DNA from 2 places in the Thioalkalivibrio sulfidiphilus HL-EbGr7 genome. Region 1 is predicted to be linked to the other one. Evidence: riboswitches for the same ligand, from Rfam matches in the RefSeq annotation. Region 1 holds a riboswitch; the other holds the start of a gene.

Region 1 (8,050 bases):
GCGGTGATGTCCGGGGCCTCGCGAAAATCCCGGCCGATGAGAAAACCTTCGAAGAAGCGCGGCGGCTCGTAGATCCTGAGCTTCACCTCCGCCACCCGCTCGCCCTCGGTGCGCACGTACAGGGCGCCCTCGCCCTCCACCCGGGCCAGGGCGTTGACCTCAATGGTCCGGGTCTGACTCATGGCGCAGGCTCTCCTCGCGGAAGGGATTGGCGTTGGCGTTGAAGGTGCGATAGATGCGCAGCAGCTGCCCACGGTCCATGCCCAGCTGCGAAAGCTGCGCCGACAGGGCCGGCGCATTGGGGGTCTCCTTGGGACCGAAGCAGCCGTAGCAGCCCCGGTGACAACCGGGACACAGGGCGCCGCAGCCGGCCTGGGTCACCGGGCCCAGGCAGGGGGTGCCGTGGGCCACCATGACGCACACGTGCCCGGCCCGCTTGCACTCCTCGCACACGCTCGAAGCGGGAATCTGCGGGCGCCGGCCGTAGAGGAAGGCGTTGATCACCTCCAGCAGCTGGCCCTTGTCGACGGGACAGCCGCGCAGCTCGAAATCCACCGGCACGTGGGCGGCGATGGGGTCGGAGGTGGCCAGTGTCTGGATCCAGTCGGGGCGGGCATAGACCTGGCGGGTGAAGGCCTCCACATCGGCGAAGTTGCGCAGGGCCTGGATGCCCCCGGAGGTGGCGCAGGCGCCGATGGTGACCAGGTGCCTGGAGGCCCGGCGGATCTCGCGGATGCGTTCGGCGTCCTCCGGGGTGGTGATGGAACCCTCCACCAGGGACAGGTCCCAGGGGCCCTCCACCCGGGCGCTGCTGGCCTCGGGGAAATGGGCAATGCGGATGGTGTCGGCCAGGGCCAGCAGTGCGTCCTCGCAGTCCAGCAGGGTGAGCTGGCAGCCGTCGCAGGAGGCGAACTTCCAGACCGCGAGCGTGGGGCGTTGGACTCTCATAGCTCGTGCACCCGGAAGGCCGGCTCCATGACCGGGTAGGGAAACACCGGGCCGTCCCGGCAGACGAAATGGGGGCCGATCTGGCAGTGGCCGCAGAAACCCAGGGCGCAGCGCATGCTGCGTTCCATGGAGACGAAGGTGCGCTCCGGGGCCACGCCGCGCCGATGCAGGGACAGGGCCGAGAAGCGCATCATCACCTCCGGGCCGCAGACCATGGCCAGCGCATTGCGGCCGTCGAAGCCACCCCGGTCGATGAGCTGGGTGACCACGCCCACGTCCCCCTTCCAGTCGGCGGTGCCCCGGTCCACGGTGACCCGCACATCCAGGTCGGCACGGGCCTGCCACTGGGCCAGTTCGTCGCGAAAGATCAGGTCCCGGGGCGAGCGCGCGCCGTAGCAGATCAGCACGCGGCCGAAGGCCTCGCGCCGGGCCAGCACCGCGTGGATCACCGGGCGCAGGGGCGCCAGACCGATACCGCCCGCGGCCAGCACCAGGTCACGCCCCTCGGCCGCTTCCACCGGCCAGGCGCTGCCGAAGGGGCCGCGCACGCCCACCACGTCGCCGGCGCGAAGCCCCTGCATGGTGCGGGTGACGCTGCCCACGGCGCGGATGGTGTGCACCAGGCTGCCGTCATCGCCCGTGGCGCTCACGGAGATGGCCACCTCACCCACGCCGAACAGGTAGAGCATGTTGAACTGTCCCGGACGGACCTCGGGGGCCACGCCGGACTCGGGCCGCAGGCGCCAGGTGAATACCTCGCCATCGGCCACCTCCCGGCGCACGTCCAGGATGCGCCAGGGCGCCGGGGCCATGGGTTCAGGGATCTGCCGCTCAGCCGCCGAGACCGACATCGCCGCCTCCGTAGATGTCCATGGCCTGCAGCCGCGCCGCCTGCAGGCGCTGCACGATCAGCGCCGCGAAACGCTGGTACAGGGCATAGCCCAGCACCGGGTCCCGGTCCATGCAGGCATGCAGGGCCGGGGCGTCGAAATGCACCGCGTGGGTCTCCTCCAGGGCGCGGGCGCTGTAGTGCCAGCGGTAGGGCGGCATCAGCCAGGACCAGCCCAGCACCTCGCCCTGTCCCAGGGTCATGAAGACCTCGGCGCGGCGACCGGGCAGCCGGCTCTCCAGGGCCACCCGCCCGCTGCGGATGAGATAAAAGGCTGCCGCCTCCTCGTGTTCCCGGAACAGGGTTTCATCCGCCCGAAAGGTCCTCAGGGAGGCGCCGGCGGCGAGAAGCCGCATGTCCGCCTCGCGCAGTCCCTCGAAGAAGGGCTGGTCCTTGAGGATCTCCAGGAGCTCGTTCATGTGCCCTGCCCTCCTGCCTTGCCCTGGGCGGTGGCGCGGATGGCGGCCACCTCCTCGGTGATGTCGATGCCCACGGGACACCAGGTGATGCAGCGCCCGCAGCCCACGCAGCCGGAACTGCCGAACTGCGTGTGCCAGGTGGAGAGCTTGTGGGTGAGCCATTGGCGATAGCGGGCCGCCACGGTGCTGCGGTGGGGACCGCCGATCATGTAGGAGTGTTCACCGTTGAAACAAGAATCCCAGAGTCGCACCCGCTCCGAGGCATTGCCCTCCAGGTCCGGCAGTTCCTCCATCTGGGCACAGAAACAGGTGGGGCAGACCAGGGTGCAATTGGCGCAGGAGAGGCAGCGCTCGGCGGTCTGCGCCCAGCGGGGGTGTTCCAGGGCCCCGGCAAGCACCTCCCGGGCATCGCCGGGCATGGTGCGTCCCATGTGCTTCGGGGCCTCCTGCCAGATCCGTTCAGCGGCCGCGCGCTCCGCCTCGCTGGCATCCCGGTGATCGAGCCTGACGAGCATGGCCTCGCCGGCCTCGCTGCCCGCCTCGATCACCAGGAAGTGCATGCCCACGCCGATCACCTCGGTGAGACCCAGGTCGAAACCGGCATGGGCCCGCGGACCGGTACCCATGGAGGTACAGAAACAGGTGCCGCCCGGCTCGGCGCAGTTGACCGCCACCAGGAACACGCCCTCGCGACGGGCCCCGTAGGCCCGGTCCCTGACAGACTGCTCCAGGAACACCCGGTCCTGGATGCCGATGGCCGCCAGTTCGCAGGGCCGTACGCCGATGAAGGCGCGCCGGGGCGGGGCGGGCTCGCCGGGCTGCGTTTCAAAGCCCCCGTCCTCGCGACGCAGCACCCGCACCAGGGTCTCCCGGGGCGGAAACAGGTATTTCTTCCAGGAATGGGGGCCGACCACGTAGCCGAACAGGGCCTGGTCGTCGCGCTGGTGGAGTCGGTAATGGCCGGGGCCATGCTCGTCGCCCCAACCGGCGGGCAGGTCGTTAAGACCCTGAAGACGGTCGTAGACAATGGCGCCCTCGCGCCGGGTGGGGCCGACCACCTCGTAGCCGTCATCGGACAGCAGCCGGATGAGGGATTCCATCTCCTCGGGGGCCATTACGCGCAAGTCACACCTCCCGGGCTGGCGTGGAGTCGATGACTGATTTCAAGGAAACCATAGAGGATGGCTTCAAGGGGCGTCAACGCGGGGGCTGAGCATGCAGAACACAATCGGCTTCGCCCCGATTGAATTCGGGGCAGTCCTGAGCAGATAAAACGAGGGAATCGGGCGTCCTGAAGATTCAGCGTTTCCAGTGCGCCACCAGACCACCCAGGCAGCGGCGGCTCAGTTGGCAGTCGTCGCGCCTGCACTGGTAGCGCACCTCGGTACCAAAACAGGGGGTGTCACCATTGGCCACCTGCAGGCGGCGGATCTCCGCGCCACTCATCAGGTAGGGATTGAGAAAGCGAATATTGTGCGTCTCGACGGCGGGTGTCTCGGCGCTGGGGTTCTGGTTCAGGCGCATCGTGGGCGTCTCCTCATCCTTGTCGTTTGCTCAAGTATGGACGCTGCCCATGAAGCTTCCTTGACCACGATCAAAAAAGCTGGCGTGTCATGGAATATTCACTGCTACTTGTGCAGCGCAGCATCCCTTCCGAATCCATGGACAACCCCGGATTTGCCACCTCGCCTGCCGCACCCAGCAGCGGCCACTCAGCCGGTCTGTGGCTGAATCGACGTCCACTCTCGATATCCGGTAGCGATCGGCAGACGGCCTGCCCGTCTGCCGTGAGGCCCGTCACGGCGAGTCCGGGGACCCTCCCGGCATAATGCGACCGACTAGCCCGCATATCTCACCACCCTTCTACTGCGGCCGCCGATCTGCTCGCTGTGACGGGGCGTGCTCACTCCAGCCGGCTTGACGTAGTCTCGGCTACGCCGGCGCCGTCTTCCGCTCCGCGCGCCCCGTCACAGCGGCATCTCGACGCCCTCGCTACGAACGGTGGTGAGATTTGCGGGCTAGGCCAACGGATACAGGAGTGCCATCGGCAGAAAGTCCCGATCGTTAAACGACAAGGGCATACCCGACCGAAAGGCGGGGACGCAAAACCACCGGTCTACGGCAAACGCCACGACAGCGGAGTTACCGAAATGACGACATACCATGCCAAGCGTGGCCCTGTGGGCGCGCGCTTCTCAGAACACGCCCCGCGCTCGGTCCTGGCTTGCCACGACGTCTCCGGGCAATACCCCACGCATCCGCGAGATGCTGTGCATCCCGCCAGTCCGGCCGACGCACCGGCCGCATCCAGGGGCAAGCCTCTTGCCGTGGCGCTGCACGCCAGTCTCGCACTGCTGCTCACCGTGACCCTTGCAATGCCAGGGCACGGCCAGGCCCAGACTGCCACTGATGAGCAGAGCCTGGAGACCAGCACCAGCCCCGGCCGTGGCAACGGCAATGGCAGGGTCAAGGACAGCGACGACGGCGGTAAAACCAACAACGGACGCGGCAACAACAAGGTCAGCAACGACCCGGAGCCCGAGCCCGAACCGGAGCCTCAACCCGAGCCCGAACCGGAACCCCAGCCCGAGCCAGAGCCGGAACCCCAGCCCGAGCCCGAACCGGAACCTCAGCCCGAGCCCGAACCGGAACCCCAGCCCGAGCCCGAACCGGAACCTCAGCCCGAGCCCGAACCGGAACCTCAGCCCGAGCCCGAACCCGTGGTCGAACTCAACACCTGGTACGTGGTTGTGCAGGCCATCGATGGGCAGGGACAGGAAAGCCCTGATTCCAATGAGGCCTCGGGCGATCTCGCCTCGGGTGAACATGTCACCCTGAGCTGGGAGGCACCGAACATGACCCTGGATGGCGCGTGCACCACCGTCGACAGCTACCTGGTGAAACTCGGCACGGCGCCAGGCGACTACAGCTATTCCCTGAACGTGCAGAGCAATGCGCTGGGTCTGTACTGCCGTGCCACGGGCAGCAATGCCTGCGGCAGCACCTACACCTGCGAACTACAGATGCAGGTGCCCGCCATCTGAGGCCATCGGCATCGAACCAAAGCGCCGGGTTCCATCCCTGGGACCCGGCGCTTTTTTATGAACATCGACCCGAAGGATCCGCGCCAGATGCACCTCCGGCGCCGAGCACACCCGCGTCTTCGCACAAACATCGAACGCACGTCACAGTCCGTGCGTATGGCTTGAGACACGCACATCCCGGGTTCACGTGTGAGCCCCGTCACCGTTCACGAAATTGGTCGATGAATGGCGTGCAAAGCCGGATTCACGGCACGCGCCCCGTGAAGGGCATCACGGCTCTCGACCAGCGCACTCCACATACTTCACGCCACGGGTCATCAGGGAATCGGATGACATCCATTCACGCCCTTCCCTCGCGGGATGGCGGAACGACACAAGGACAGGCCCAACACGCGTTAAGAAAAAAAGCTCATCGAAAGGGCATACCCGACCGAAAGGCGGGGACGCAAAACCACCGGTCTACGGCTTCGGCCATGACAGCGGAGTTACCGAAATGACGAAGACGATGTTTTCGGGTGGCCGTGATGCCGCCGCATGTTTCAACGCGCGATCGAATGACACGCCCATTGCCGCGTGCTACTGCCATGGCATTGCGTCCCATCCGTCCGGAACGATCTCCACGACGCTTCTGCGCGCACTGGCCACCGGCTTTCTGGGCATTGCCCTGCTGTCGGGCTGTGTCGAGGAAGACGTCGCTAATCAGGTCAGCAACAGCGACCCGCAGACGGAAGAGGCACCGTCGCAATCCAGCCCCGGCATGACTCCGACGCCACCCCCGTCCCAGCCGGAGCCGGAGCCACAACCTGATCCCGTGCCGGAGCCGATCACCGAACCGGATCCGATCCCCGATCCGGAACCCGCGCCTTCACCTGAGCCCGAGCCTGAGCCCGAACCTGCGCCCGCGCCGGCCCCTGAACCGGAACCGGAACCCGTCGTGCAGTTGAACACCTGGTATGTGGCCGTGCAGGCCATCGATGACCTGGGACAGGAGAGCCCGGATTCCAACGAGGCATCAGGGGATCTGGCCTCCGGGTCGGTGGTGACGCTGGCCTGGACCGCACCGAACATGACCCTGGATGGCGCCTGCACCTTCGTGGACAGCTACCGGATCAAACTGGGTACCGCCTCGGGCAGCTACAGCCACTCGGTGTCAGTGAACGTGCCTTCACAGGGCCTGACCTGCACCGGCACGGGCAGCAACAACTGCGGCAGCGTGGAAACCTGCGAGACGCAGCTGGTCATTCCGTGAGTTGGCTGGGGGAGTGGTTGTGAGGTGTGGGGTCGATCCCCACACCTCATCGCCTTACTGACGCTTGTAGGCCGAGAAGTCGAACTTGCCGCTGGTCATGTCATCCCAGAGATCCGACTGCACCACCGCCAGCAGCTTGAACAGGCGACGTAGTTCCTCATCCTCCATGAAGCCCTGCTTCGGCGATGCCTTGAGCGCCTCCACCAGCAGCCCCGCCTGGTCCCGGGACATGTCCAGGATATTCAGTCCCTCTTCACCCATTTCCACTTTCATGACGATTCTCGCTGTTGATTGATGACTGCTGGCCCTGGAAGCTCGCGGGGTCGCGCGGCTCGCAGGTTCCGACATCGCATTCGCTGACAGTGGGCGGGCCGGCCATGCCCGCCTCACACCTCACGCATCACGTCTGACGATTACGCCTCACGCACCAGATGCTGACGGTTGCGGATGTAGCTGTAGTAGAGCACCGGGATCACCACCAGGGTCAGCACCGTGGACACCAGGATGCCGAAGATCAGCGAGATGGCCAGACCGCTGAAGATCGGATCGTCGATGATGAAACCCGCACCCACCATGGCGGCCAGTCCCGTCAGCACGATGGGCTTGGCGCGTACGGCGGCGGCACGGATCACCGCATCCTCGCAGGCCGCACCGCGACGAAGCTCGTCGTTGATGAAATCCACCAGCAGGATGGAGTTGCGCACGATGATGCCCGCCAGCGCGATCATGCCGATCATGGAGGTGGCCGTGAACTTGGCGTCCATGAACAGGGCATCCATGAGCGCATGTCCCGGCATCACGCCGATCACCGTCAGCGGGATGGGCGCCATGATGATGAGCGGCACCATGTAGGAACGGAACTGGGCCACCACCAGCAGGTAGATGAGCACCAGGCCCACGGAGTAGGCGATGCCCATGTCCCGGAAGGTCTCGTAGGTCACCTGCCACTCGCCGTCCCACTTGAGGCTGTAGAAGTAGGGATCGTCCGGCTGGGAGATGAAGAACTGCTCGATGGTCTGACCGAAGGCCAGGGGCATCTCCCGGATCTGGAAGAACATGTCGAACATGCCGTACAGCGGACTGTCCAGCTCGCCGGCCATGTCGCCCATGACGTAGACCACCGGCAGCAGGTCCTTGTGGTGAATGGAATGCTCACGGGTGGTCTCGACCACGTTCACCAGTTCCGAGATGGGCACCAGGGCGCCGGACTGGGAACGCACCTTGAGCGAGAGCACCGACTCGATGTGCGCCTTGTCCGCCACGTCGAATTCCAGACGCACGGGCACGGCGTATTTCACGTTCACGCCGTAGAGATAACTCACGTCCTCACCGCCCAGCACCGTGTCCACGGCGCTGACCACGGACTGCTGGGAGACACCCAGCAGCGCCGCCTTCTGGCGGTCCACCTCCAGGATCAGTCGCGGACCGGGATACTCGACACTGTCATCCACATCGACGATACCCTCGGTGGACTCGAACACCTCACGGATGCGCCTGGCGA
Region 2 (8,050 bases), 1.5 Mb from region 1:
CGATGGGCGGCTGGTCTACGTGGCAGTGGATGCCGATGGCAAGCCCCGGCCCCTGCCGGGTGCATGACGACGACAATAAAACCAACGACACAGCGGGAGAGAAATCCATGCAGCATCGCCTGAACAAGACCACCCTGGCCTGGGCCGTGGGTCTGGCCCTGGGCGCCGCCCCCGGCGCCCTGCTGGCCGCCGGCTTCTACATCCAGGAGCAGAGCGTCAGCGGTCTGGGCCGCGCCTTCGCCGGTGAGGCGGCCATCGCCTCGGATGCCAGTACCATCTATTTCAATCCGGCGGGCATGACCAGGCTCAAGGCGCCCGAGTTTCAGGCGGCGGTGCATCTGCTGGTGCCGAAGTCGACGGTGACCAATAGCGATTCCAGGGCGATCACCCCGGGTACAGGTGGAAATCCGCTGCCCTATGAAGGCGGAAGCGGGGGCAACCCCTACGAGCCGAGCCCCGTTCCCAACCTGTTTTACGCGCGCCCGCTGAACGAGCAGACCTGGTTCGGCCTGGGGATCACGGCGCCTTTCGGGCTGGCGAATGAGTACGACCGGAATTTCTTTGCCCGCTATGACTCCACCGAGACCTCACTCAAGGTCATCGACATCGCACCGAGCATCGCATACCAGTTGAACGACCGGGTTTCCATCGGCGGCGGCATCAATATCCAGTATGCCGATGCGACCCTGAAAAACGCGCTTCCTGATCCGACGCGCGTCGGGGGGCCTTCCGTGGATACCGATGGTGAGTTCGCACTGAGCGGTGACAGTTGGGATTACGGTTTCAATATCGGGCTTCTCGTGGACCTGAGTGACGACACCCGGATAGGCGTCCATTATCGCCAGGGAATCACTCACACCCTCGAGGGTACTGCGACAACCCGTCTGCCTTTCGGCCTCGGTGGCACGTCGGTATCGCAGGGTGGCGAGGCAGACCTCAAGTTGCCCGACATGGTGTCAGTGGGCTTGTCGCACAGATTCACGGATCGCTGGACCGGTCTGGCCCAGTACACCTGGTTCAACTGGTCCAACTTCGATGAGATCGCCGTGAAGCTGGCATCGGGTGATCATCCGGATCCGGTCCGACAGAACTACAAGAACAGCTGGGCACTGGCCCTGGGGGCTGAATACCAGCTGGATGATCGCTGGACGCTGCGCGGAGGCATCCAGTACGACACGACACCAACGCAGGATGGGTTCCGAACCACCCGCACGCCCGATGGCGATCGCACCTGGTTCTCTGCGGGTGCCAGCTATGAACGGGATAGCCGTCTCGGCTTCGACCTTGCCTACACCTACATTGATGTGGCCAAGGAGTCGCTGAATCTGGATCGTGAGTTCTACGATGGTTTGCCTTTTGCCTCGTCTGTCCAGTTGAGAGGCACCACCGAAGGCCACGTCCACATCCTTGCCGCGGCCCTGCGCTACCGGTTCTGAGGCTCCTCACCATACCTGGCCTGCAACTGGGCCAGGTGTCTTGCATACAGTTCCCAGATCCGGGGCGCCATGGCGCCCCGGCTTCCGGGATAGGTCAGGCGCATGGGATCGAAGCGGGTGAGCCGCTCGGTCTCGGTCAGGCGCAGCACGCCATCGATGACGTGGAAGATCAGCACGTGGGTGCCATCGCCGCGCGGCAGTGCGGCGCCCACGATGCCCGTGTCGTTGAGGCCCGGGCTGTTGCGCGCATCGCCGTCCTCCCCGGGCGGGCGGATCAGTGTCCCCACCAGTTCACGTACCGCGTCGGCGCAGGCCAGGCATATCTCGTCAGCCGCCGTGCCCGGCTCCCGGTTTACCTCGGACTCTATATCCGCATCTTCAAGAAACAGTTCCAGCTCGGCCACGGACTGGGCATTGCGTGCGCCGTTGGGCAGCAGCCGGGGTACCGCGTCGCCGCAGGAGGGGCAGGTCCAGCGGGCCACTCGTGGGCCGGCGAGCAGGTCGCTGTGCTTTGAATCGGTCATCGGGCGTAATGATGGATCTTGTCTAAACTTTAAAGGTTTGGCCGGTCATCTGATGGCCCTGATTCTCAATGTGCCAACTGGGGTGCACCGATTCAAGCCGATGGCGACATGAGCAGCGAAACCTTTCCCGCCCTGATGATCCATGAAGACCGCCTCGCCCCGGGACGGGTCGAGTTGTGCCGCTTGTCCCGGGCGGAACTCATGGACGGGGAGGTGGAGATCGCCGTCGAGTATTCCAGCCTCAACTACAAGGACGCCCTGGCCATCACCGGGGGCGCACGCATCCTGCGTCACTCACCCCTGGTGGGCGGCATCGATGCCGCCGGGCGCGTGGTGGAATCAGGCCAGACGGGTCTGCCCGTCGGTACGCCGGTGCTGGTGACCGGCTGTGGGCTGGGGGAACTGCACCACGGCGGCTACGCCGCTCGCCTGCGCGTGCCGGCGGACTGGATCATCCCGATTCCCGAGGGACTGGACACCCGCGAGGCCATGCTGCTGGGCACGGCGGGGCTCACCGCCGCCCTGGCGCTCAGCCGGCTTGAGGACAACCGCCAGTCGGTTGAGGCGGGTCCCATGCTGGTCACCGGGGCCAGCGGCGGGGTCGGCGCGCTGGCGGTGTCCCTGCTGGCGGCCCGGGGCTTCGAGGTGGTGGCGCTCACCGGCAAGCCGGAACTGACGGACTGGCTGATGGGCCTGGGGGCGAGCCGTGTGCTGGACCGCGCCGCCTTCAGGCCCGGCAGGCGACCCCTGGAGAAGGCCCAGTGGGGCGGGGTGGTGGACACCGTGGGGGGCGAGTTGCTGGGAACACTCACGCGGGGCGTACGTCCCTGGGGGAACATCGTCTCCATCGGCCTGGCCGGCGGCGCCGACCTGCACACCACCGTGATGCCCTTCATCCTGCGGGGCGTGAGCCTGCTGGGCGTGACCTCCGCGAACTGCCCCCGGGACCAGCGCCTGCACCTCTGGCAGCGTCTCGCCAGCGACCTGCGCCCGTCGGATCTGGCGGCCCTGCACACGCGCACCGTGGGCCTGGCGGAACTGGTGGAGGTGAGTGAGCAGATGCTGGGCGGTCGGACATACGGGCGAACGCTGGTCGAGATCACAGCCAGTGGCTGATTACAGTGGCAAGTGGCAAGTGGCAAGGGACTTCAAAAGCCGTTTTCCTTGCCACTTGCTACTTGAGACTGACCACTAAAAAAGCGGCCCTTTCAGGCCGCTTCAAAAAACCCCTGGGTGGAGGTCGGTCGTCATGCTCAGTATCGGAAGTTCATCTCCACCATCACCCCGCCATCGCCGGCCGGGTAGACCATGGCCCGGTTGCGCGGCTCCTGGGCGCTGATGCGCAGTTCCCGCGTGTAGTAGGCGGGCTGGGAGTAGGAACTTCTGAGGATTTGCTGGCCGAAGGCCTGTTCGCGGGCGAAGTCCTGATTCAGGGCCGCGGTGGTTTGGGTCAGGGGCCCGTAGGCGTCCTCGTCTCCGTGGCTGGAGAACGGCAGGGAGATCAGAGTCGCGAGGATGGCCGCCGATGCGGCGACCCGGAGGATCTGCCGGCTTTGAACCGGCCTGGCGCATGAGGCTGCGCAATGTGTTGTCTGGTGTGCCATGGTGGGCAACCCCGCTGTCTTGGATGTTCCGTGAGACCGGTGGCTTTGCGTCCCCGCCTTTCGACGGGTTTGCCTTTGTCCTGTGATCCAGATCGCATCTGGCCACGACTGTGATTCTGGTCAAGGAGCGGGTGCGGGTTTGAGGGTTTCATCACATCCTGCGGGCCCTTTCGTCGGTGCAAAGAGGCCGTTTGTCATCGCCCCATCTCGAGCGACGTGTCAGCAAGGTCAGGTACCTGGTTGAAAGCGGGGGGATAAATGCCACCGGGTTTGCGCTAATCCCGGCGGCGCCGTGGTCACAGCTGTTTGCCGACCCAGACCACGCCTTCGTCCCCGGGCCGGACCCTCGTCGAGAAGCCCAGGCGCTTCACCAGGGCCAGCATGTTGCTGTTGCTGGACAGCACCTCCCCTTCCATCAGGGTCAGGTTCCGGGACCGCGCCACCTGCATCAGGCTTTGCATCAGGTGGGTGCCGATGCCCTTGCCCTGCCAGTCATCCGCCACCACCAGGGCGAACTCGCAGCTGCGCTGGTCCGGATTGGCGGTATAGCGGCCCACCGCCACCTGCAGTTCGGCACCGTCCTGGTCCAGGGTGGCGATGAAAGCCATCTCCCGGTCGTAGTCGATCTGGGTGAAGCGCACCAGCATCTGGGGGGTGAGTTCATGCAGGGCCTGCATGAAGCGGAAATAGCGGGATTCGTCCGAGAGCCCGCGCACGAAGGCCTGCTCGATCTGGGCATCCTCGGGGCGGATCGGGCGGATGGTGATGGGGGTGCCGTCGGGCAGTTGCCAGTGGCTCACCAGGCTGGACGGATAGGGGTGGATGGCCATGTGGGCGTAGGGGTCCGCCTCGGCGGGCGGAAAGGCCACGCCGATCCGCGCATCGACCGCCGCCAGCCCGTGCTCGTCCACGATCAAGGGGTTGATGTCCATTTCCACCACCTGGGGCAGTTCGCACACCATCTCGGAGATGCGCAGCAGGACCCGCTCCAGGGCGGCGGCGTCCACCGCGGGCATGTGGCGGAAGCGCGCCAGCAGCCGCGCCACCCGAGTGCGGCTGATCATGTTGCGGATGATGGTCTCGTTGAGCGGCGGCAGGGCCACGGCCCGGTCCTGCATCACCTCCATCGAGGTGCCGCCGGAGCCGAAGCTGATCACCGGGCCGAACACCGGGTCGCGCAGCACACCCACCATCAGCTCCCGTCCATAGTGGCTGCGGTACATACGCTCCAGGGTCACGCCCTCGATCAGCGCGTCGGGCTGGGCCTCCCGGGCCGCCTGGAGCATCTCCTGGAAGTGCCTGCGCACCGCCTCCGCGCCGGTGATGTTCAGACGCACGCCGCCCACGTCCGACTTGTGGGTGATGTCCGGCGAGGCGATCTTCATGGCCAGCGGGTAGCCCAGGGTGCTGGCCGCCACCAGGGCCTCGGCGGGAGTGCGTGCCAGCAGGGTCTGGGTCACGGGGATGCGGAAGGCGGACAGCACCGCCTTGGCCTCCAGGCTGCCCAGCACCTTGCGTCCCTCGGCCAGCACGCCCTCGATGATCAGTCGCGCGCCCTCCACGTCGGCGGGGCTGCGGTCGCTCAGGGGGCCGGGCACCTGCAACAGCAGGCGCTGGTTGCGCTCATACGCGGTGAGGTAGGCGAAGGCCTCCACCGAGGCCTCCGGGGTGGGGAAGTGGGGCAGGCCCGCCTCGCTGAAGCGCTTGCGCGCGGCGCTCACCTGCTTGCCGCCCATCCAGCAGGCCAGCACCGGCTTGCCCGGGCCGCTTTTGTCCTGTGCCTGCACCGCGCCGATGAGTTCCTCCGCCACCCCGTCCGGATCGGTCATGGCCTGGGGGGTAAGCATGGTGAGGATCCCGTCCACGTGCGGGTCCTCCAGGCACGCACCCAGCGCCGCGCGGTAGCGGCCGGCGTCCGCATCGCCCAGCAGGTCCAGGGGGTTGCCGTGGGACCACTGGGCCGGGAGGGTGGCGTCCAGGTGCTTGAGGGTGGACGGGGCCAGGGGCGCCATGGCCACGTCCAGTTCCACCGCCCGGTCGGTGGCCATCACCCCGGGGCCGCCGGCGTTGGTGATGATGGCCAGGCGATTGCCGCGTACGCGTGGTGCGGTGGACAGCAGGCGGGCGGCGGAGAACAGCTGCTGCACGGTCTGGGCGCGTACCGCGCCGGCCCGTTCCAGGGCGGCGTCGAACACGTCGTCGGCCCCCACCAGGGCACCGGTGTGGGACATGGCGGCCCGGGAGCCCTCCTCGTGACGGCCGGCCTTGATGACGATCACCGGTTTCATGCGCGCCGCCGCCCGCAGGCCGCTCATGAAACGCCGCGCGTGGCGGATGCCCTCCACGTACAGCAGGATGCTGTGGGTCTCGGCGTCCAGGGCCAGGAAGTCCAGCACGTCGCCGAAGTCCACGTCCGCCGCGTCGCCCAGGGAGGCCACCAGGGAGAAGCCGATGCGCTGGTCCTCGGCCCAGTCCAGGATGGCGGTGCAGATGGCGCCGGACTGGGACACCAGGGCCAGGTGGCCGGGCAGGGCGGTGTTGCGGCTGAAGGTGGCGTTGATCTTGTGCTTGGGCCGGATCACGCCCAGGCAGTTGGGGCCGATGAGGCGAAGCCCGGTCTCCCGGGCCGCCTCCAGCATGGCCGCCTGCAGGCGTTGCCCCTGGGAGCCCGCCTCGGCGAAACCCGCCGACATGACGATCGCCCCGGCCACCCCGGCCTCGCCGCACTGGCGCACGATGCCCGGCACCGTCTCGGCAGGTGTGGCAATCACGGCCAGCTCCGGCGGCCGCTCGATGGCGGCCACGTCCGGGTAGGCCCTCATGCCCATGATCTTCGGGTGGTTCGGATTGACCGGATGCAGGGCCCCCTCGTAACCGATGGCGCGCAGGTTGCGCATCACCAGCCCGCCCACCGCCTCGGGCCGGTCGCTGGCGCCGATCACGGCGATGCCCCGGGCGGAGAGGATGCGGCGCAGGTAGTGGGGACCCATGGTGGCTCCGTGTCAGAGGTATCGGGCAGGTTTTCAGTGTTTCACGGCCATGTTGGCGTAATCAATCGTGCTGCATGCTGATTCCGGACAATGTGTTGGCCGATCGATGAGCTGATAATCTTGAAGCCTGTCCGTACGGACAGCGCCCCAGGCAAGTCCGGGATTTCCGGCCTTCCCCAGTTCCAGCCCGCAGCGGCCGAGGTGCGCCACGTATGAGTCTGTACTTCATCTCCCATCCGGCCTGTCTGGAACACCACACGCCGGCCCATCACCCGGAGCGTCCCGAACGTCTTTCCGCCATCGACGATCAGCTCATCACCTCGGGCCTGGGCATGTGGCTGGATCACCGCGAGGCGCCCCGGGTGACCCGGGAGCAGTTGCTGAGGGTGCATGACGGGGCCTACCTGGACGAACTTGCAGGCCTGCGACCCGGGCCGGACGAGACCCTGTGCATCGACGGCGGAGATACCTACGTGTCCGCGGGCAGCCTGGAGGCCGCCAGCCGGGCGGCCGGCGCGGTGGTGCACGGCGTGGACCTGGTGATGGGTGATGCGCGCAACGTGGCCTTCTGCAGCGTGCGGCCGCCGGGCCACCACGCCGGGCGCGACCAGGCCATGGGCTTCTGCCTCTACAACAACATCGCCGTGGGCGCCGCCCATGGCCTGGAGGCCCACGGCCTGGAGCGGGTGGCCATCGCCGACTTCGACGTGCACCACGGCAACGGCACCGACGACATCTTCCTGCACGAGCCCCGGGTGCTGCTGTGCTCCACCTTCCAGCACCCTTACTATCCCCACGCGGGCGCCGAGGACCGCCACGGCGCACCCCGGGTGAACGTACCCCTGCCCGCGGGTACCCGCGGCGCGGCCTATCGCGCCGCGGTCAGCGACCGCTGGCTGCCGGCGCTGGATGCCTTCCGGCCCCAGCTGCTGCTGATCTCGGCGGGTTTCGACGGCCACCTGGAAGACGACATGGCCGGTTTCGCCCTGGTGGAGGCGGACTACGAGTGGGTGACGCGCGAGCTGCGCGGGATCGCGGAGCGCCACGCCGGCGGGCGCATCGTCTCGGTCCTGGAGGGAGGCTATGCCCTGTCAGCCCTGGGACGCAGCGTGGTGGCGCACCTCAAAGCCTTGCTTTGAGGAGTGGCAAGTCTCAAGTGGCTAGTGGCAAGGAAAGCCGGAGTTTGATTTACCTTGCCACTTGAGACTTGCCACTAGCCACTGCTTTATTCAGGTTTCCACTTGATGTTGCACCCCAGGCTCGGCTTCTGGTCCTCGGGGATGGGCTGGCCGGCCAGCAGGGCGTCGGCGGCGGCGCGCAGGTCTTCGCCGGTGACCGGGAGGTCGCTGCCCGGGCGACAGCCGTCGAACTGGCCGCGATAGACCAGCTTGCGGTCAGCGTCGAACATGAAGAAGTCCGGGGTGCAGGCGGCCTGGTAGGCGCGGGCCACGGACTGATCCTCGTCGAACAGGTACGGGAAGGTGTAGCCGAAGCGG

What was found. A riboswitch is a leader RNA that binds a small molecule or an ion and turns the genes downstream of it on or off. The one in region 1 is predicted to bind cyclic di-GMP.
Region 2: it holds a riboswitch for cyclic di-GMP, as region 1 does, so the genes downstream of both, TGR7_RS15360 (hypothetical protein) here and TGR7_RS17595 (hypothetical protein) in region 1, are expected to answer to the same signal.

What each region holds. Positions count from the first base shown of each region.
Region 1 covers NC_011901.1:1,217,440-1,225,489, reverse strand. Annotated here, with positions in the region: gene TGR7_RS05700 (Ni/Fe hydrogenase subunit alpha) at 1-182, opposite strand, end outside; gene TGR7_RS05695 (NADH-quinone oxidoreductase subunit B family protein) at 160-948, opposite strand; gene TGR7_RS05690 (FAD/NAD(P)-binding protein) at 945-1,799, opposite strand; gene TGR7_RS05685 (cyclic nucleotide-binding domain-containing protein) at 1,780-2,256, opposite strand; gene TGR7_RS05680 (4Fe-4S dicluster domain-containing protein) at 2,253-3,371, opposite strand; gene TGR7_RS05675 (hypothetical protein) at 3,556-3,780, opposite strand; cyclic di-GMP riboswitch class I at 4,323-4,406, shown strand; gene TGR7_RS05670 (hypothetical protein) at 4,527-5,300, shown strand; cyclic di-GMP riboswitch class I at 5,710-5,793, shown strand; gene TGR7_RS17595 (hypothetical protein) at 5,794-6,549, shown strand; gene TGR7_RS05660 (hypothetical protein) at 6,604-6,822, opposite strand; gene TGR7_RS05655 (efflux RND transporter permease subunit) at 6,963-8,050, opposite strand, start outside.
Region 2 covers NC_011901.1:3,205,114-3,213,163, forward strand. Annotated here, with positions in the region: gene TGR7_RS15340 (acyl-CoA thioesterase) at 1-67, shown strand, start outside; gene TGR7_RS15345 (OmpP1/FadL family transporter) at 108-1,436, shown strand; gene TGR7_RS15350 (hypothetical protein) at 1,424-1,960, opposite strand; gene TGR7_RS15355 (YhdH/YhfP family quinone oxidoreductase) at 2,069-3,076, shown strand; gene TGR7_RS15360 (hypothetical protein) at 3,214-3,564, opposite strand; cyclic di-GMP riboswitch class I at 3,566-3,648, opposite strand; gene TGR7_RS15365 (bifunctional acetate--CoA ligase family protein/GNAT family N-acetyltransferase) at 3,861-6,554, opposite strand; gene TGR7_RS15370 (histone deacetylase family protein) at 6,767-7,693, shown strand; gene TGR7_RS15375 (thioredoxin family protein) at 7,780-8,050, opposite strand, start outside.